One region of the Aeribacillus sp. FSL K6-2848 genome, then DNA from elsewhere that is predicted to be linked to it. Evidence: riboswitches for the same ligand, from Rfam matches in the RefSeq annotation. Region 1 holds a riboswitch; each other region holds the start of a gene.
The links. Region 1 has a riboswitch for thiamine pyrophosphate ahead of thiT (energy-coupled thiamine transporter ThiT). Riboswitches for the same ligand answer to the same signal wherever they lie in the genome.

Region 1 (5,045 bases):
AGAAATCCCTTGCTCCTTTACATTAAGAAAGCGTTTATTTTATAATTAGTGTAAAACAAACGTTCGAGTGGATTCGCTATTTTAAGAAATATTTTCCGGGAAATATCGAGCCCTCTGGCGAATGGGAATGATTTTGTCGAACTTAGCTGAGAGCTTGTTTAAAAAAGGAGATGCTCTTAATTGATAAAAATTAAGAAAATTGTTTTGCATATATTACAGATGCGTTTGAAAGCCCCATTTTCTACTAGCTATGGAGACATTCACGATCGCGAATTGTTGATCGTAGAAGTAAAGGATGATGATGGTGCAGCCGGTTTTGGAGAAGGGGTTGCTTTTTCCATTCCATGGTATACAGAAGAAACCGTGAAAACAACTGTGCACATGATCGAAGATTTCCTCATTCCAATTTTATCAAAGACGTCGTTTCATCATCCTCGTGAGTTGGCTGAATCGTTTCGTTTTATTCGCAGAAATTATATGGCAAAAGCGGCTTTGGAAGGTGCCGTGTGGGATCTATATGCAAAACAGCAAAATATACCTCTTTCACAAGCTCTCGGGGGAATGAAAAAAGAAGTTGAAGCTGGGGTGAGCATCGGTATTCAGCCAACAATAAAAGATTTAATCAGTCTTATTGAACAGTATCAGGAGGAAGGATACAAGAGAGTAAAAATAAAGATTAAACCAGGTTGGGATATTGAAGTAGTTAAGGAAATACGGAAGCATTTTCCGAACTTGGATTTAATGGCTGATGCGAACAGTGCCTATACATTAAAAGATATAAATCATCTAAAACAATTGGATGAGTTTCAATTAATGATGATTGAGCAGCCTCTTGCGTACGATGATATTGTGGATCATAGCAAACTTCAAAAAGAATTGGAAACACCGATCTGTTTAGATGAAAGTATTTGTTCCTTCGAAGATGCTCGAAAGGCTGTTGAACTTCGAAGCTGCAAAATTATGAATATAAAAATCGGCCGTGTTGGCGGTTTGACAGAAGCAAAAAAAATCCATGATTTTTGCAAAGAGCAAAATGTTCCAGTTTGGTGCGGAGGGATGCTTGAATCAGGGATTGGACGGGCCCATAATATATCCTTAGCGACACTTGAACAATTCACACTGCCAGGAGATATATCCAGTTCATCTAAGTATTGGGAAGAAGATATTATTGAACCGGAAATGTCGGTTTATAATGGAAAAATTGCCTTGCCTGATAACCCGGGGATCGGTTTTCATGTAAGCCGTGAAAAATTAAAAAAATACACTGTTGAAACGAAAGTATTTACCCTATAAACAAAATTATCCTCTGCATGTTTTGCAGAGGATGATTTTGTTTATTTTACAACCAATCTTGGCGCCGCCATAATGAGAATAACAGTAACGACAGCGCATAATACAAACGCTCCTATCATCGTAATGCCGTTTACGATCAAAGAATAAACGACCGCTGACATTCCTTCTGGTGCATATTCTCCGAAGAAAAAGACACCGCTGATAAAATGCCAAAAATAACGTGCAAAAGCTCCGATGAAGACGCCAAAGATGATGAAAACAAGAGCAGAGCTTTTCTTTCCATCTTTCAGCTTATTTTGGATAGTTTTGCTGAAAAGACCGGCTAAACCGATAAAGGAAAAAGCTAGAAAATAGTCGATGAAGCCTTGAACAGGCGTCAGGATGTATGCATCACCTAATACAATTTGCAATAATCCCCATAAAAAGCCGGAAATGAAGCCAATCTTTGCACCGGATCGAAACGATAATATGAGTACAGGCACCATGGCAATGGATATAGAAATGGCTGATGATAATTGAATGGAAGGGAGAAGATCAAGTATAACTGCCAATGCTGCAAAGATTGCTGCTTCTATTAATAGTAATAAGCGATTTTTTTCCAAAAATAAAACCCCCTGTATATTATTTGCTATCAACAAATATCCATAAGGGGGAAAAAGGCTGTATCATGGATCAGTATACTTCCACATCCCTACGCTAGCATTAACTAACAGGTTCAAAGGGTCTGGACGAAATATCCGTCCACTCTCAGCATATAGCTCCCCTTGTGGATCTGTTGATATTCGAATCTTATGTCTATCATAATAGACTATAAGAAAATTGTCATTCTTTTTTCGCTATATTCAAATAAATTTAAACACGATAAAGCTGAAATGCAGCCTTTGGACAAAAAGTAATGAAAAAAGGGCGTTAACAATAAGAACTTTTTTCAGAATGGGGGTTTTGATTTGAATCTTAAACGTGAGCGTTATGAAGTAGTGGATGTGGTGCGGGGGGCTGCGATATTTGGCATTTTACTTGTGAATATGGCGCATTTCAGCTATCCAGATGTATATTTATACCAAATAGGCAGCGAAAATTTTTTTACTGAAACATGGAGAACATGGGATTTTCTAACGAAAAATATTTTGGAAATATTTGTACAAATGAAGTTTATTACAATGTTCTCATTATTGTTCGGATTTGGAATCATCATCATGGAGGAACGGGCTTTAGGAAACGGCAGGAACTTTGTTTCTATATATATACGCAGACTGGTGGTGCTTTTTGTATTTGGACTAATTCATTCATTTTTCATTTGGGATGGAGACATTTTAATGGATTATGCTGTGCTGGGGTTTCTTCTCCTTTTTTTCCGGAAGTGTTCCTGGAAAACCCTTTTGGTATGGACTGTATGTTTATTTAGTTTATATTTGCTCCTTATTGGTTTGATGACGGCTGTATCCAATGGTGAGGATGCTTTAGTCCAAAAAAGAGAGCAGGCTGCCTTACTGGAAGAGGAGGCAAGAAACGCAATCCATTCATATCAAAACGGAAGTTTTACTGATATTTTCCATCAGCGTATTCATGATCGGCTTTTTTACATGTCTATGTCTGGCATGTGGCCTTTTCAACCGCTTGTCTATATAATAAACATGCTCCCATATATCAGCATGTTTTTAGTTGGCATGATATTTGCGAAACAAAAGCTTTTTCAAGAACCGGAGAAGCATCGAAGGTTATTAACAGCCATCTGGTTTTTCGGGCTTATCATTGGGCTTCCGTTAAATATTTTTGCGGTCACCGCTGAAAATAGTTTTTACATGGTGTTCGGTGCACCATTTCTCATGTTGTTTTATGTGATCTCTCTCATATTTTTATATTTTCACCCAATCTGTCGGCAAATTGTTAAGAAGATTGCGCCTGTTGGACGCATGTCATTGACAAATTACATCATGCAATCTGTTATTTGTACATATCTTTTTTATCATTACGGATTGGGATTGTACGGTAAAGTATACCCCTTCGCCGGTTTTTGGCTTGCACTCGCAATTTTTGCCGTGCAGCTTATCATCAGCCATATTTGGTTTAAATATTTTCAATTAGGGCCGTTGGAGTGGGTATGGAGAACAGCGATGTATTTCAAGCGCCAGCCTATTCGCATGAAAAAGGAAGTTTCGAAGCATAATAACAGATCAAGATGAATTGTAAAAATGTAGTTTCAAATCTCAGATTTTGAGTTTATGATAGCTCTTTCTTTTTGAAAATAATTTATAGTATGATGGAACAAAGGAGTGTCTAGGCAACATGTTTCTACAAGCAATTTTTATTTTTTTGCTGCAATTATTGTATGTACCAGTATTGACGATCCGAACTATTTTGTTAGTGAAAAATCAAACAAAGGCTGCTGCTGGTATAGGTTTGCTAGAAGCAGCGATTTATATTGTCGCTTTAGGAATAGTTTTTCAAGATTTATCTAATATTTACAATATTAGTGCATATATTATCGGTTTTGGTGCAGGGCTGTTGTTGGGCGGTGAACTGGAGAAAAAGCTGGCTTTTGGATATGTAACATACAATGTGAATTTAATGGATAAAAATTCCGGATTAGTAAAAAAATTGAGGGAGGCTGGTTTTGGGGTTACGGTCTTTCAAGGAGAAGGAATGAATTCGATTAGGTATCGTTTGGAAGTTGTTGCCAAACGGTCTCGGGAGGAAGAATTTTTAAACCTTGTCAATGAAATAGAACCAAAAGCGTTTTTAAGCTCATATGAAATTCGTTCTTTTAAAGGCGGATATTTAACAAAAGCGATGAAAAAGCGGGTAAAGCGTTTAGAAAAAGAACGAACATAACGGTCGAAGGGAGGATGAAGCGTGGATATATTTGCACAAATTGCTGAGGATCGGATCAAAAAGGCATATGAAGAGGGAGAGTTTAAAGAACTTCCCGGGATGGGGAAGCCTCTCCCGCATGACGATTTGTCTGATATTCCGGAAGAACTCCGAATGGCTTATCGTCTTTTGAGAAACGCCGGTATGGTCGATCAAGAAAATGACTTGAAAAAGGAACTATTAACTATTCAAGATTTACTAAAATGCTGTGAAGATGAAGCAGAAAGGAAAAAATTACAACAAAAGCTGTCGGAAAAACAATTAGCATTGGAACGAATCGTGAAGAAAAGGAATATATTCAACACATCTGCATCTCAATTTTATAAAGATAAAGTTTATAAAAAGCTTATTTGACGTTTTCGAAAAAGAATGGTGCCTTTATTTTCGCCATTCTTTTAAATTTGCTGTTTTTTCAAGGCTTCTCTATGGAAGACATAATATAAAGCAAGATTGAAAAAGCCTAAGAAAATGACTATCACCGAAAGCGGAAGCTCCTTTGCAAAACCGACCAAAATTCCAGACAATAAACAGAAGAGAGCAACGAATAAATAAAAATATTTCATAAGTGTCACGACCATTTTTTTGACCCCCAAACAAAGAAAACGTTTTCTTTTATTATAAATCATTTGTCACAAAAACGAAACAAAAAATTCACATTTTGTTCAAAAAATAGACACCGTTTTGACAAAAAGTTATTATACAAAAAGCAGCTTATACTGAATTTATAAAGCTGCTTTAAAGTAAAAACGATTTCTTCTGAAATCTGGCATCTAAACAACAAGGAGGTCTATCTTTATTTTTCTCCTGTAAAAGAAAAAAGAGAATGATGAAAATGGAGCGCGTACACGATTCGCCTGCTTTAGAATCCAAGCTAAACCTCT
Region 2 (5,045 bases), 670 kb from region 1:
CCGGCAATAAAAAGAGAAACCGCCATATGTCCTATATGATCAGCTGCTAAAAATAAACTTAAAAGGACTGAAAGAAAACCGATTGCTCCAATAATTCCTCCTGGAACAAACAACTCTGCAATTATAAGCAGTACCCCAAGCACGAACAAAACAACCGTTTCCAATCCCGCAAGCCCTGCAATAAAATGACCGAAGAAAAACAAAAACAGTGCCAATAGTCCAATAAAACCAGGAATGCCAAACCCAGGAGTGTACAATTCTAACACAAACCCTAAACCGCTAATCGTTAATAATATCGGAATGGTATACATGTTTGTTACAAAACGGGCTATTTTTTCAGCAAACGTCTCCTCAGTCTCCTGGACTTTTGCACCTTCCATTCCGATCGATTTCAAAAGCTTTGCCCGGCTTTTGGCGATGCCTTCACCATACCCGACTTCCATCGCTTGTTTTGCTGTTAATGTTAGTAATTCTCCTTTTTCTGCACCATATTCGGGCATATCCAAGCTGCTGTCTACCATCGCCTCAGCGAACATAGGGTCTCTGCCATGAACCTCAGCAGCATTTCTCATCTCTGCTTTCCAAAACGATTGCACTTTTACTTCTGCAGCATTGCCATTGGAGTCAATGACAGCCGCTGACCCAATGGTACCGCCAGGATGGTAATATATTTGATCAGCCCTTAATGCTATATAAGCCCCTGCGGAAATCGCATGTTTATTTACATAAGCGATTGTTTTGATATCTGTATCCATAATCATTTTGCCTATTTCTATCGCTGCCTCTAAAGCACCGCCAGGAGTGTTCAATTCAAAAACAATGACATCCGCCTTTTCTTTTTCCGCCTCCTGAATGGATCGTTTAATAAAATGCACCAATCCTTTTTCAATTGTATTTTCAATCGGAATAAAATAAACTGTTTTCCCTTCAGCTGATTTGGCATCAAAAGACGCACAAATAATCGACAAGATGAGCAGCAGAGCGCAAATAGCGAAAAACTTATTGTTTGATTTCAGGCCTCTCCCCCCTTATTTTTTGCCTAATATTATTACGGACAATTGTGCAGAAAGTTTCAAAAATCAACAATTCTGCAAACAAACATGAAACGAAAAAATATTTTCATTATTTTTCATATTATGTTACTATTAAAAAAAATATATAACCATCTACTAGGGGTGTCCAATTAGCTGGACTGAGAGAAGAACGCGCCTGAAGTTCTTCAACCCTTTGAACCTGATCTGGATGATGCCAGCGTAGGGAAGTAGGTAGCGGGAGTATTTTATTGCCTTCTTTTTCTATATTGAATTGATCGGGTTCGTGCTAAAGCGAACCCGTTTTTATTTTTCACGTCCCATCTCCCCTCCTATTTTTCTATGCACATCTTCAGATAAAAAAATGGAGGAGGAGAAAAATGAAACATTATTTCGAAAACATGCAGTTTCCAGCAAGCAAAAAAATTTATGTGACTGGGTCGAGACCCGATATTCGGGTTCCGATGAGGGAAATTCAATTAACTCCCACGAAAACGGAAGCGGGAACGTTTGAAAATGAACCTGTAAAGGTTTATGACACGAGCGGTCCCTATACAGATCCTGATTTTCAGGCAGATATTCATAAAGGTTTGCCGGCTGTGCGCAAACAGTGGATTTTAGACCGTCATGATGTTGTAGAATATGACGGGCGCCAGGTAAAGCCTGAAGATAATGGATTTCGCAATTGGGAAGATCACAATATTGCCACACCTTTTCATCGAAAGCCTTTCAAAGCAAAAAAAGGTGCTGTCGTTACACAAATGCACTATGCAAAAAAGGGGATCATCACCCCAGAGATGGAGTTTGTGGCGATTCGTGAAAACATGGATCCTGAATTCGTTCGTCAAGAAGTCGCTACCGGCAGGGCCATTATTCCGTCCAACATTAATCACCCGGAAAGTGAACCGATGATCATCGGCCGGAACTTTCATGTAAAAATTAATGCCAACATTGGCAATTCAGCTGTAACATCGTCAATCGAAGAAGAAGTTGAGAAGATGCTTTGGGCCATCCGCTGGGGCGCTGACACAATTATGGACCTGTCAACAGGAAAAAATATTCATGCAACAAGAGAATTTATCATCCGCAACTCGCCCGTGCCGGTTGGAACCGTCCCGATTTACCAAGCGCTCGAAAAAGTAAATGGCGTTGCTGAAGAGTTAACATGGGAAATTTACCGTGATACATTAATTGAGCAAGCAGAACAAGGGGTCGATTATTTTACTATACATGCCGGCGTGCTGCTTCGCTATATCCCTTTGACCGTCAAACGGACGACCGGAATCGTATCCCGCGGCGGTTCGATCATGGCGCAGTGGTGTATGGCGCATCATCAAGAAAACTTTTTATACACTCATTTTGAAGAGATTTGCGAAATTTTAAAAACATATGATATTGCCGTTTCATTAGGTGACGGCTTGCGTCCCGGATCTATTCGAGATGCCAATGATGAAGCGCAATTTGCCGAATTGAAAACGCTCGGTGAATTGACGGAAATCGCCTGGAAACATGATGTCCAAGTCATGATCGAAGGCCCTGGGCACATTCCGATGCATAAAATTAAAGAAAATGTTGATTTAGAAAATGAAATTTGCAAAGGGGCTCCTTTTTATACCCTCGGTCCATTAACAACCGATATTGCTCCCGGCTATGATCATATTACGTCAGCCATTGGAGCAGCCATGATCGGCTGGTACGGAACGGCCATGCTATGTTATGTAACTCCGAAAGAGCATTTAGGCCTTCCCAATAAAGAGGATGTGCGCCAAGGTGTTGTTGCTTATAAAATTGCAGCCCATGCCGCAGATTTGGCAAAAGGGCATCCAGGCGCCCAAATAAGGGATGATGCTTTATCAAAAGCCCGTTTTGAATTTCGCTGGAACGACCAATTTAATCTTTCTCTCGATCCTGAACGGGCACGCGAATATCATGACGAAACTTTGCCGGCAGAAGGAGCGAAAATTGCCCATTTTTGTTCTATGTGCGGTCCAAAATTTTGCTCGATGAAAATTTCCCACAATTTAAGAAAAATGGCCGGTTCAAGTGATTCTGATTTCGTTCAGGAAGGTTTGAGGCAAAAAGCAAAAGAATTTATAGAGGGCGGGTCATCCCTTTATCGATAAATAATTTTCAAACTAATGCTCCTAGAAGCTTTAATGGCTTCCAGGAGCTATTCATTCATTAAACGTTTGATCAATCCCGCTGGTTCAATCGGAGCTAAACTTTTATGATATTCATCCACTTTCGATAAAAATTTTGATAGCTGCTTAGATTGCAGCGCTCGAATAATGGAGGCCGAAATATTTGTTTCCTCTTGCCAATTTCGAAAATCAAACACCATCCCGAATTTCGTTAATTTCTCCAAATTTATTTCTTCCTGTCCTGGAAGAGTGTGGTATACAAATATAGGAATTTTTTTGTATAAACATTCGCTGATTGTCACACCCCCGGGCTTTGTCATGATAAAATCGACGCGATTGTACAGATCGTTCATTTGTTCTCTTGAAGAGATGTAAGGTAAAGGAGTAATTCGTGGATGGTTTTGTTTTATTAATCGATCATAAAGCTTTCTGTTTTTTCCGCATAACACCATATAATGGATATCATCATCGCGGCTGATTTTTTCCGTTATCTTCTCTATTGAACCGACGCCTGAACTTCCTCCCGAAATTAATCCTCGATAAAAGCGCATGCTATGTACATGTTCATCTTTCCTTTTTGTAAAAGTTGGGTGAATAGGAATCCCTGTAACAAAAATCTGTTCTTTTTTTATACCTTTTTCGAGCAAATAATCTTTCATATATGAGTGACCGACAAAATGATAGTCAATTTCTCTTTTTCCCCAAAGGTGATGAATAAAAAAATCTGTGTATACATTGATAACAGGGATGTTGATTTGAGAAGAGGCTTTCAGCCTGGCAAGCAAGTAGGAAGGAAGAGCATGGGTACAAACAATCATTTTCGGATTCAATTCATCAATGATCTTTTTTAAATGCCGGAGAAAAAGTGCCTCATAATGGAAAAACCTTTTGGCGCTCTTTTGTTCCGCGAGCACTGACCTGTGGTACATATGGCTGTATGATTTAGGAAAACGGCCAATCCATTGCAAATAAAAGGAAGATATCAGCCTTTCTATTTTTCCAAATTTCGATGACAAAAGGTCCATTTTTTCGCAATGAATGTCAGGATCAAGCCGTAACAACCCTTCCATTAGGGCATCAGCTGTTTGATGATGGCCTGAAGGTATGGTCAAAAAAGGAAGATATAAAATTTTTTTCATATCGCTCACCATTGTTATTGATGGAGTTCTTTAAAAGTTTTTTCTTAATTTCTCATGGCTATTCGAAAAAAATTTTTTATAACAGTAGATGAGCAAAATCACTAACATAAATTTACATCGAAACAAAAAAGGAGACATGAACCCGATTCCTTGGTTAGAATAGATGTGCCAACAAACCATTCACACAAGGAGGTTCATGTCTCATGAATAGATTAGCACATCATCAAGGAATCCACAAGTTTTTCACGATGTTGGGGTTGGCACTTTATTTTTCAAAACCTGTCATGAAGCATCTCGTTCATATCGTGGATGCGATGATCACGAAAGGCTTTTCTGGAACGTTGACCGATCTTCATCATTGGAGCTTTCACCCCAATCATCGAACGACACTCAGCCATTTTTTCACGAAAAGCCCTTGGGATGAAGAGACGCTGCTTGGCAAACTCCAGCAATGGATGCTTCATCGTGTCGAACGGATCGCCAAACAGAAAAATCAACCCCTTTTTGTTTCGATCGATGATACGATTTGCCAAAAAATCAAGCCTTCGTCACGGGCAACGCACGCCATTCAAGTATAATGTTTTTCTTCCCAGTAAAAGTCATCCCAGCCTTCGTCACGGGCAACGCACGCCATTCAAGGGTGTGATTGGCACTATTCTCACACAGAGAAAAAGTCGATCTGGGGACATTCTCTTGTTTGGCTCATGGTTCATACGATGACCCAGGCTTTTCCC
Region 3 (5,045 bases), 2.4 Mb from region 1:
TTACTTTTATCGTATTTGTTAATGTGGATGGGATTTATCCGCAATGCCTTTTTCATGACGTTAGTGATTTCAACGATTTCTTTAGGAGTAGTAGTGCCGACGCTGAAAGACGAGCAAATTATGAAAACAACCATCGGCCAAATTATTTTGCTGGTGGCTGTCATAGCCGACCTTGTCACCATGATTTTGCTGGCGGTTTTTGTCTCCTTAAACAGCGAAGGAGAAAGCAATACGTGGCTTCTGCTTCTTTTGTTTGCAGCAGGCGTACTGCTTTACTTCATTGGCAAAAGGTTTAAAAGTCGATCCTTTATTAAATCGATGTCAAAAGGAACGGTTCAAATTGGAACAAGGGCGGTTTTTACGTTAATTCTCGCACTTGTAGGTTTATCGGAAACGCTTGGGGCAGAAAATATTTTAGGCGCCTTCCTTGCGGGAGTTTTAGTCTCGCTTTTATCGCCTAATTCAGACTTGGTGCAAAAGCTAGATTCGTTTGGCTACGGTTTTTTAATCCCGATCTTTTTTGTCATGATAGGGGTGGAATTGGATTTATGGGAATTGATCAAAGATCCGAACCTTCTTTTGTTAATTCCTTTGTTATTTCTCGCCCTCTTGATCTCAAAGTTTATTCCCGTTTTTGTGCTGAGAAAATGGTATGATACGAATACAACGATTGCGGCGGCGTTCTTGTTGACTGCTACTTTATCATTAGTTATTGCGGCAGCTGAAATTGGACAGCGAATCGAACTGATTGATAAGCAAATGGCTGACGCACTAATAGTAGTTGCCGTGTTAACAAGCATTATCACGCCGATAGGATTTAAAAAATTATTCCCTAAAAAAATGGCGGTGCAGCCTAAAAAGAAAATTGCTTTTATTGGTGCAAATCAAATGACCCTTCCAGTCACAAGAGAATTGGACAAAAATTTGTATGAAGCAACCGTATATCATACACAGCAAGACAAAATTGAAAACGGGACTGCTCAATCGGTGTTTAAAATTGAAGAATTGAAAGACTATTCGATAGAATCATTGAATGAACACCACATAATGGAAGCTGATATAGTAATAGTGGCTACTGGGGATGAAGAAAGAAATGCGGAAATTGCGACATATGCAAAAGAATGCGGCGTAGAACAGGTCATCGCCTCAATTTCTTCCCCGGAGTTGGATCAAGCATTAAAAGAAAAGGGGATCAGCGTATTTTCCGTCATGCTGTCAACAAAAACGCTGCTCAGGGCTTTGATCGAATCGCCTGGCGTTATGCGGATCTTAACAAACCAAGACAACTCTCTTTATCAAATTAATATGAATAACCGAAAATATGATGGAATGAAGCTTCGATACTTTCCGTTTACAGGAGATTGTATCTTTGTCCGGATTTTTCGAGGTGAAGATTCCATTGTGCCTCACGGCGATACCGAATTGAAAAAAGGGGACCGCTTGATTGTAACGGGTTCCCGCAAATATGTAAATGAGTTAAAAGATGAGCTGGAATTTAGCAAATAATATTTGCAAACAAAACAAATTGTGATAGCATGAAATTAGTATGAAAATTTAATAAGCATCCACTAGGGGAGCCTTTGGAAAGGCTGAGATTAAAGTGTTGACTTTAAGACCCTTTGAACCTGATCTGGATGATGCCAGCGTAGGGAAGTGGGAATTTGAAACATATGTCTGATATTCCATTACCACTTTCCAGCAAGGAAGGTGGTTTTTTATTGTTTCCAGTCTCACCACTGGACAGCTGCTTTCCAGTTTTGAACCTTGAAAGACGAGTGTGAGCGTCTTTCTCATGAAAGGAATGTACAATGTTGGAACTTCATGCCGTAACAGACGGAACAAAACCGGTCAACGAGCTAATACGCATAATTTTGTCCATATCAGATCATGTTGATTACGTTCATATACGAGAAAAAAATAAAAGACCATGTGAGATCATTCATCTTGTAGAACAGCTTTTGGCAAACGGGATAAGGAGAGAACAGCTTGTTATCAACGATCGGCTCGATGTTGCGCTCCTAACAGGCGTTCAAAATGTTCATCTTCCGGGAACCGGCCTGCCGGTAAAAAAAGTGAAAAGCGCTTTTCCGCAAATAAAAGCCGGTGTCAGCGTCCATTCATTAGATGAAGCGGTAAAAGCAGAAAAAGACGGAGCAGACTATTGTTTTTTCGGAAACGTTTTTGAAACGAACAGTAAAAAAGGACTTCCGGCAAAGGGAACAGATTTGCTTAGGAAAATCGTTGGACACGTCAATATTCCTATTATCGCCATCGGTGGGATCACGCCTGATAATATGCAAAAGGTTTTAGAAAAAAAAGCAAGCGGTATTGCCGTTATGTCCTATATCTTTTCTTCGAAAGATCCAGAGAGCGCTGCCAAACTTTTCAGGAAAGGGGAAGCTTTTTAAAATGAACGTTTTTGATGTTGGAATCATCGGGGGAGGGGTCATCGGCCAAGGGATCGCCTATGAGCTATCAAAAGCAGGGCTGAAGACCGCCGTGTTTGAAAGCGGCGAAATCGGAGGTAAAGCGACATCCGCTGCAGCAGGAATGCTGGGTGCCCATTCTGAAAATGAAAAAAGAGACATATTTTTTGAGCTATGCTTAGAGAGCCGAAATTTATATCCGAGCCTTGCAAAAGAATTATTGGAGCAATCTGGTGTGGATATTGAGCTTGTGCAGGAAGGCATGTATCGGCTTGCATTTACTGAGGAAGAAGGCCGCTTTCTGCAATCGCTCGCAGATGAGAATGAACTAGAATGGCATTCAAGGGAAAACGTACTGGCAAATGAGCCACATGTTTCTGAAGACATTGCGGGAGCTCTTTGGCTTAAACATGACGGCCAAGTGAAAGGTTCATCTGTTTGCTGCGCATATGCGAAAGGCGCTAGAAAATATGGTGCATCCATTTTTGAACAATGTCCTGTTTTCGATGTGATTAAAGAGGGAAAAGCATACAAGCTTGTCACTTCCCAAGGAGTTTTTATATGTGGAAAAGTCGTCGTTTCAAGCGGAGTTTGGAGTGGCTTTTTCTTAGAAAAGTTGGGGTTGAAAAATCCAATGAAGCCCGTTAAAGGAGAATGCTTAGCCGTAAAACCGAAAAAACTAGTGATCAACAAAACAGTGTTTTACGAGCACTGTTATATCGTACCGAAAAAAGACGGCACCGTTATTATTGGAGCAACTTCTTATGAAAACGACTGGGATACGAATCCAACAGTCAAAGGAGTATCCGAATTAATGATCAAGGTTCAGAAAATGATGCCAGAAATCGGGTCTGAACCGGTCGTTAGTGCTTGGTCGTCGCTCAGGCCGCAAACAGCTGACGGCTGGCCGTATTTTGCCGAGCACCCGGAGCATGAGGGAATCTTTTTTGCGACCGGTCATTATCGAAACGGCATTCTTCTAGCGCCGATTACAAGCTTGATCGTAAAAGACATGATTTTGAAAACGAATCAATATGAGCGTTATGTTCATAGCTTTTCTTTAAACCGATTGCTTTCTGATGCGAAAGGGAGGTGATGAAACGGTGAAACTTCGCATCAACGGCCAGCAGATGGAAGTGGAGAATAGTGTTCGAAGCATTGAAGATTTGCTGAACTTTTTTCAATTACAGGAAAGAATTGTTGTCGTTGAACGAAATGGTGAAATTGTTTCAAAAGAACAATACAGCTTCCAGACATTACATGATGGTGATCAAATTGAAATTGTCCATTTTGTTGGAGGGGGATGATGATTCATGTTAAAAATAGGAGATAAAACATTTCAGTCGAGATTAATGTTAGGAACTGGAAAATATCCGTCTTTTGAGATACAAAAAGAAGCGGTGGAGGCCTCAGGTGCTGAAATTTTGACATTTGCCGTCAGAAGAATGAATATTTACGAGCCTTCTCAGCCAAATTTTTTAGAAATGTTGGATTTATCGAAATATACGCTTCTGCCGAACACGGCCGGGGCAAAAACTGCGGAGGAAGCAGTCAGAATCGCTAAACTTGCTAAAGCATCAGGATTATGTGATATGATTAAGGTGGAAGTAATTGGAGATGATAAAACGCTTCTCCCTGATCCGATTGAAACATTGAAGGCATCAGAGATGTTATTGGATGAAGGGTTTATTGTTCTTCCATACACTTCAGACGATGTTGTTCTGGCGAAGAAGCTTGAAGAATTAGGGGTTCATGCCATCATGCCGGGAGCATCTCCGATCGGATCAGGCCAAGGAATTGTCAATCCTCTCAATCTATCATTTATTATTGAGCAAGCCAATATTCCAGTCATTGTTGATGCCGGAATCGGTTCGCCGGCAGATTGCGCACTCGCCATGGAGATGGGAGCAGATGGAATCTTATTAAATACAGCTGTTTCCGGTGCAAAAGATCCTGTGAAAATGGCGAAGGCAATGAAACTGGCGATTGAAGCAGGAAGACTTGGATATGAAGCAGGACGCATTCCGAAAAAACGGTATGCACAAGCAAGCAGTCCAACGGAAGGAATGTTAACGACATAATGGAACGATATTCTCGCCAAATCTTGTTTTCTCCTATTGGAGAAGAGGGACAAAAAAAATTGCTGAAAAGCCATGTGCTCATTGTTGGAGCTGGGGCACTCGGCTGCGCAAGCGCTGAAATGTTAGCCCGTGCTGGAATCGGTAAAATAACCATCATTGACCGTGATTATGTCGATTGGAGCAATCTCGGGCGTCAACAGCTGTATACAGAAGAGGATGCGAAACAAAAGCTGCCAAAAGCGGTTGCTGCCAAAAAACATTTGCAGGAAATCAATTCGAACATTTCGATTGAAGCGATTGTGGGCGATTTCTCAATTGATTTTATAGAACATGTAAAGGATGTCGATCTTATCATCGATGGGACTGACAATTTTGAAACGAGATTTTTCATCAATGATTTAGCGATGAAGCACGAAATACCTTGGATCTATGGGGCAGTAGTGAGAAGTTATGGAATGACCGTTTCCATCGTTCCGAAACAAACACCATGCCTCCATTGTATGCTCCAAGCGATTCCGTCTGACGGAATGACGTGCGA
Region 4 (5,045 bases), 2.0 Mb from region 1:
GCCAATGATCCTCGCTGCGACACATTTAACATATAGCTCGTATATGCAACGGTTGTAGCAGCAGGCTGAACTTGTTCTAATTTTTCCTTCTCTATTCCTATTCTTTCAGCGTATTGACGATGCAAATCCATTTCCACTTTTAACGTCGAATGTAGAAGATCAGCAAAAACTGTCATTGTTTGAAGATTGTGAGCCTTTAAGCTTCCAAGGGCAAACAGGCGGCAGTATTCGATTAAATAAAGATAATCCTGCTCCATAAAAAAGCGAAATTTGTCGATATCCAGCGTCCCATTGCCGATTCCTTGAACAAACGGATGATGGTAACTCGCTTCCCAAATCGGTTTTGCAGTTTTATACAATCGGTCTGTAAACATTTGAATTACCCCTTTCGCAGCTTTTGTAATTGTCATCGTTTTTTCTGATACCAATCAAATAAAAACGCGATCAGCGATTTTGTAAATGTTTTTAATTGGGGGATGGACAGCTTTTCATTCACCGAATGTGCATCTTCAAGCGTGCCCGGTCCATATAAAACGACGGGAATTCCCGCTTCACTCAGCCAGCCGCCGTCTGTCACAGTAGGGGACATCGTCAGCTTTGCTTCCTCATTAAATGCCAGTTTATGTGCTTTTTGTAATGTTTTCACTCCGAGTGAATGTTCGTCATATGAAAAAGCTGGGAAAATTTCTCCTCGATCTTCAATCATCGATGTGCCGCCCCATTTAAATTTCGGAGGATATTTCCGAAGCCATGGATCAGCCATTGCAACATGATGGATATGTTCTTCAATTTCCCGGATCACCTCTACATAATGCTCTTCCGGGTAATAGTGAACGGTAATCCAAAGGGAACATTTATCGGCCACAAAAGCGGCGTGCCTTCCACCTTCAATCACTGCAGGATTAATTGTGGCAGAACCAGGCGGAAAGCCTTTGCTCGTTTTCATCACTGCCCAATGCTGTTCAAGCTCTCGCAGTCCTTCAATAATTTTCATCATTTTTTCAATCGCGCTTGCCCCAAAAAGCTTCCCGCCGGCATGAATCATTTGTCTTCTCGTGCCATCGTGAAATGTCTCGGGGCTTTCAATCGTAATCCAGCCCGTGATCACCCCGCCTTGCCCTTGTATTTCACAGTTGCTTGAATCGACAACGATGGCAAAATCAGCTCGATATCCCCGGTCGCAGCACGATTTTGTTCCTGCTTCGCCTACTTCTTCTCCGACGACGGACTGAAAAATGATATCCCCTCCCGGCTCAATGCCGTTTTCTTGCAGCAGCTTTAATGCAAACAGACTGGCAGCCATTCCCCCTTTCATATCCGCTACACCGCGTCCGTATATGTAATCCCCTTTAACCGTTGCCTCAAAAGGAGGCGTTAGCCATTCTTCTCCCTCTTCGATTGAAGCGACATCAATATGCCCGTTAATAATTAAACTGTGGTAATTTTCTGGATCTTTTCCTTTTTTCGTTCCTACTACGACTGGATCTTGTTCATATAAATCCCATTGATCAATGGAAAAGCCGATGTCTTCCAAATATGAGGCGACATACTTTTGAGCCTCTTTTGCATTTCTTGCCGGAGGGCTCGGCGTTTCAAACGATACGAGTGTTTTTAGAAGATTCAGAAGTTCTTCTTCCCTTTCATCAATTTGCTGAAATAGCGTTTGTAACACGTTGTCTCCCCTTTCTTAACATTTTGTTTTGAAAAATGGTTTGCCAATCAGCCTTGTAATGCAAAAAGCCCGTTCCCAATATAAGGGAACGGGCAAGTATATACAAAACCCATAGACAGGTTTCGATATTACTGCACCACTTCCCTACGCTAGTATGATCTAGATCAGGTTCAAAGGGTCAAGGCACACGCCTTTCTCAGCCTTTCGGCTCCCCTAGTGGTATGTTAATATTATGAAATTTTCATTTAATTTCATTAAATCATAAAATATAGAAAAATACAAGCTAACGGTTAATTGATCCTTTTTGCTGTCTTTAATAATTCACGATAACCAATTCGAGTAAATTGCAAATGTTGATCAATATAATTAGCCTTTTTCAAATGCTCGATCGATTGTTCAGAAAAACTGCCGCTAATTTCCTGAAACCTTTGATTAATTTCCACTAACGAATGATTTAATATAAAATCTGCATCAAGCAGCAGGACAATCCGCTCGATCTCAGGATCTCTTTTTAAAATCAAGTTGGCAATCCGGCCTTTCATGAATGCTAGCTCTTGTTGAAGCTTTGAAGCTTCATCCTCTTTTTCTCTAATTTTGGCTCGGTACTTTTGTTTTTCTTCCTCTTCGATACCGGCTTTTGTTAATAGCTCCTCCAACAATTGCGTTTTATCAAGCTCCAGTTTATTTAATTGCTGTTCTTTTCGCGCCATTTCTGTTTCATCAGGCAGCTTTTCGTTTTGAATAGGCTCTTTTCGTTCTTCTTTTATCTTTATCATATAGTCTATTTTCCGATAGACAAGGAAGGCGAGAACAACTAAACATCCATTTAATAGCAGAGATATAAAACGCACGACGACGTCGTTAAATGCAAGCAAATAAAATAGGAAAAGGATAACGATGACAGCCAAAAGCACCTTTAATAGATTCATAATGGAAAAAGTTTGTGATTGTTTTGCCATCCACCTATGCTCCTTTTTGTTCAAACTAGCATCATTTATTATAGCATGTTGTGATTTGGAATGTGAATCATTTCTTTAGGATTGAGAGCTGGAAAAAGGATGTCAGATGAATGGTAAATGGAGATGCTTATCTTTTGAAAGCTTCGAAGCAATAAAAACAAGTCCTTTCAAAGCCGGAAAGGTATTTTTCTAAAATGAAAAACCACCTGCAATGTTTTGCAGATGGTTGAATCATTCAGCGTTTTCTGTTTCCGCTAACACCCGATTAACACGTTTTTCCAGCATTTTCATTCCGCTTCCTCCTGCTTGGAAGTGGCGAAGAATGCCGTTTTTGTCAAAAACATAATATGCAGGTACATATTGATTTTCAAAAGCATCGGTTAATTTATGTTCGTTGTCAACAAAGATCGGTTGCGTAATCCCGTGTTCTTCCGCTACTTTTTTAATATCATCAATATCTAAATCCTTTTCGGAGCGAGGCATATGAACAGCTACTACGTTCAGTTTATCTTTATATTGATCGCGGAACTCATTTACTTTCGGCATTGCTTCTTTACACAAATGGCAGCTGATTGACCAAAAATGGATTAATGTTGGTTTTTCACCGATTAATTGCTCTTTCGTTACTTCGCCATTCAGCCAAGTTGTTGCTCCGACTAATTCAGGCATTGGCTCACGTAATTTCATTTCCGCTTCCTCCTTGAAGAATGAATATCAAAAAAATAATCGTTTGAAAAAAGGCCTAACGTACTGCTAGGCCCTTTGAATGAAAAGCTTCATTATACTTTAAGCGTTTCTTGACCAGGCTTCCAGTTTGCTGGGCAAAGTCCGCCAGTTTGAAGCGCTTGAAGTACACGCAATGTTTCATCAACATCGCGGCCAATGTTGTTATGGAATACTGTTTGATATTGAAGTTCGCCTTCTGGATTGATGATGAACAATCCGCGAAGAGCAACTCCTTCTTCTTCGATTAAAACGCCGTAGTCTCTTGATACTTGATGATTTGTATCTGCTGCAAGCGGATATTTAATATCGCCTAAACCGTTCTCTTCGCGAGGAGTTTTAATCCAAGCTAAGTGTGTGTGAATTGTGTCAGTTGATACACCAATCACTTCTGCATCAAGATCTTCAAATTCTTCATAACGGTCAGAAATAGCTGTGATTTCAGTTGGACAAACGAAAGTGAAGTCCATTGGATAAAAGAAAAGAACTGTCCATTTTCCTTGTTTCATGATTCCTTCCAAGCTTACTTTACCAAACTCTTTGTTTGGCAAAACGGCATCCATTTCAAAACGTGGAGCTTGTTTACCAACCAAACGCTCTGCCATTATGTAACCCTCCATTTTAAAATTTTATTTTAAAGGAAACTTTTTGATCGTTTCCTTCAAAAACAAATGAGAATGAATTGAGTATTTTCTCAATATCCTTCCTCCGATTACTATTATATATAACAACAAAATTTTAGTCAATTTTAAATAATAATTAATTTAAATAATCTGTTTTACATTTTCATTGCGACGAAGAGAACAATAATACTATTTCCAATTTTCGCCGCTATCATTAAAAAAATGTAACAATCATTGAAAATTCCTTTTTCTATGTTAAACTTTCAACTGTACATTCAGTTTAACATGATCCCGTCAAATAACCAAATGATTGGCTCGAAAAGAAAGGGGAAATGGTTTTGAACTTTTTTGAATCTATTGATTGGGCTGATCTGGCTTTAAAATCAGGAGAAGTTTTGGCCAAGCTTATTGGAATTTACATTGCATATATTATCGTCAAATCAATCGGCAATAAAATTATTCACAAAATGTTTGAGGGGCTTGAGAATCGGAAGGAAATTTCCACCACGCGGGCTAAAACGCTGCAAACATTAGTTTTGAATTTCTTTCATTATGCCCTGTTTTTCATTTTTATTGTTACCGTTTTTCAAGTGTTTGGCTACAATGTCACAGCGCTTTTAGCCGGGGCTGGGGTTGTTGGTCTTGCGATCGGCTTTGGAGCTCAAGGGCTCGTCAGCGATGTTGTGACAGGATTTTTCCTTCTCCTAGAAAAACAACTTGATGTTGGAGATTATGTCACTACAGGCAATTATTCAGGCATTGTGGAAGCTGTCGGTTTACGAACGACGCAAATCCGAGGCTTTGACGGCACATTGCATTATGTTCCAAACAGGCAGATTGTCGGCCTTTCCAATCATTCTAGAGGAAATATGCAAGCCCTCGTTGATATCAGCATATCGTATAATGAAGACTTAAATCGGGTCATGTCCATTCTTCAAGAAGCTTGCGACCAATTTGCAAAAGAAACTGAAGAGGTTGTGGAGGGTCCGGACGTTTTAGGCGTGCAAAATTTCGGCACGTCTGATGTGATCATCCGCATCATCGCCAAAACGAAAAACATGGAGCAGT

Region 2: another riboswitch for thiamine pyrophosphate. It lies ahead of thiC (phosphomethylpyrimidine synthase ThiC); the one in region 1 lies ahead of thiT (energy-coupled thiamine transporter ThiT).
Region 3: another riboswitch for thiamine pyrophosphate. It lies ahead of tenI (thiazole tautomerase TenI); the one in region 1 lies ahead of thiT (energy-coupled thiamine transporter ThiT).
Region 4: another riboswitch for thiamine pyrophosphate. It lies ahead of NSS70_RS08270 (acetylornithine deacetylase); the one in region 1 lies ahead of thiT (energy-coupled thiamine transporter ThiT).

The regions. Positions count from the first base shown of each region.
Region 1 covers NZ_JBBOQQ010000001.1:3,647,020-3,652,064, reverse strand. Annotated here, with positions in the region: gene menC (o-succinylbenzoate synthase) at 184-1,293, shown strand; gene thiT (energy-coupled thiamine transporter ThiT) at 1,335-1,895, opposite strand; TPP riboswitch at 1,965-2,068, opposite strand; gene NSS70_RS17675 (DUF418 domain-containing protein) at 2,241-3,476, shown strand; gene NSS70_RS17670 (DUF2179 domain-containing protein) at 3,580-4,125, shown strand; gene NSS70_RS17665 (DnaJ family domain-containing protein) at 4,147-4,518, shown strand; gene NSS70_RS17660 (hypothetical protein) at 4,560-4,742, opposite strand.
Region 2 covers NZ_JBBOQQ010000001.1:2,976,254-2,981,298, forward strand. Annotated here, with positions in the region: gene NSS70_RS14390 (NfeD family protein) at 1-968, opposite strand, end outside; TPP riboswitch at 1,162-1,277, shown strand; gene thiC (phosphomethylpyrimidine synthase ThiC) at 1,412-3,154, shown strand; gene NSS70_RS14400 (MGDG synthase family glycosyltransferase) at 3,202-4,311, opposite strand; partial or broken gene NSS70_RS14405 (IS701 family transposase) at 4,515-5,045, shown strand, end outside.
Region 3 covers NZ_JBBOQQ010000001.1:1,268,132-1,273,176, forward strand. Annotated here, with positions in the region: gene NSS70_RS06345 (monovalent cation:proton antiporter family protein) at 1-1,506, shown strand, start outside; TPP riboswitch at 1,561-1,669, shown strand; gene tenI (thiazole tautomerase TenI) at 1,809-2,408, shown strand; gene thiO (glycine oxidase ThiO) at 2,410-3,522, shown strand; gene thiS (sulfur carrier protein ThiS) at 3,530-3,733, shown strand; gene NSS70_RS06365 (thiazole synthase) at 3,740-4,507, shown strand; gene NSS70_RS06370 (ThiF family adenylyltransferase) at 4,504-5,045, shown strand, end outside.
Region 4 covers NZ_JBBOQQ010000001.1:1,680,410-1,685,454, reverse strand. Annotated here, with positions in the region: gene tenA (thiaminase II) at 1-374, opposite strand, end outside; gene NSS70_RS08270 (acetylornithine deacetylase) at 407-1,672, opposite strand; TPP riboswitch at 1,797-1,897, opposite strand; gene NSS70_RS08265 (hypothetical protein) at 1,963-2,631, opposite strand; gene NSS70_RS08260 (TlpA family protein disulfide reductase) at 2,863-3,318, opposite strand; gene NSS70_RS08255 (peroxiredoxin) at 3,411-3,959, opposite strand; gene NSS70_RS08250 (mechanosensitive ion channel family protein) at 4,310-5,045, shown strand, end outside.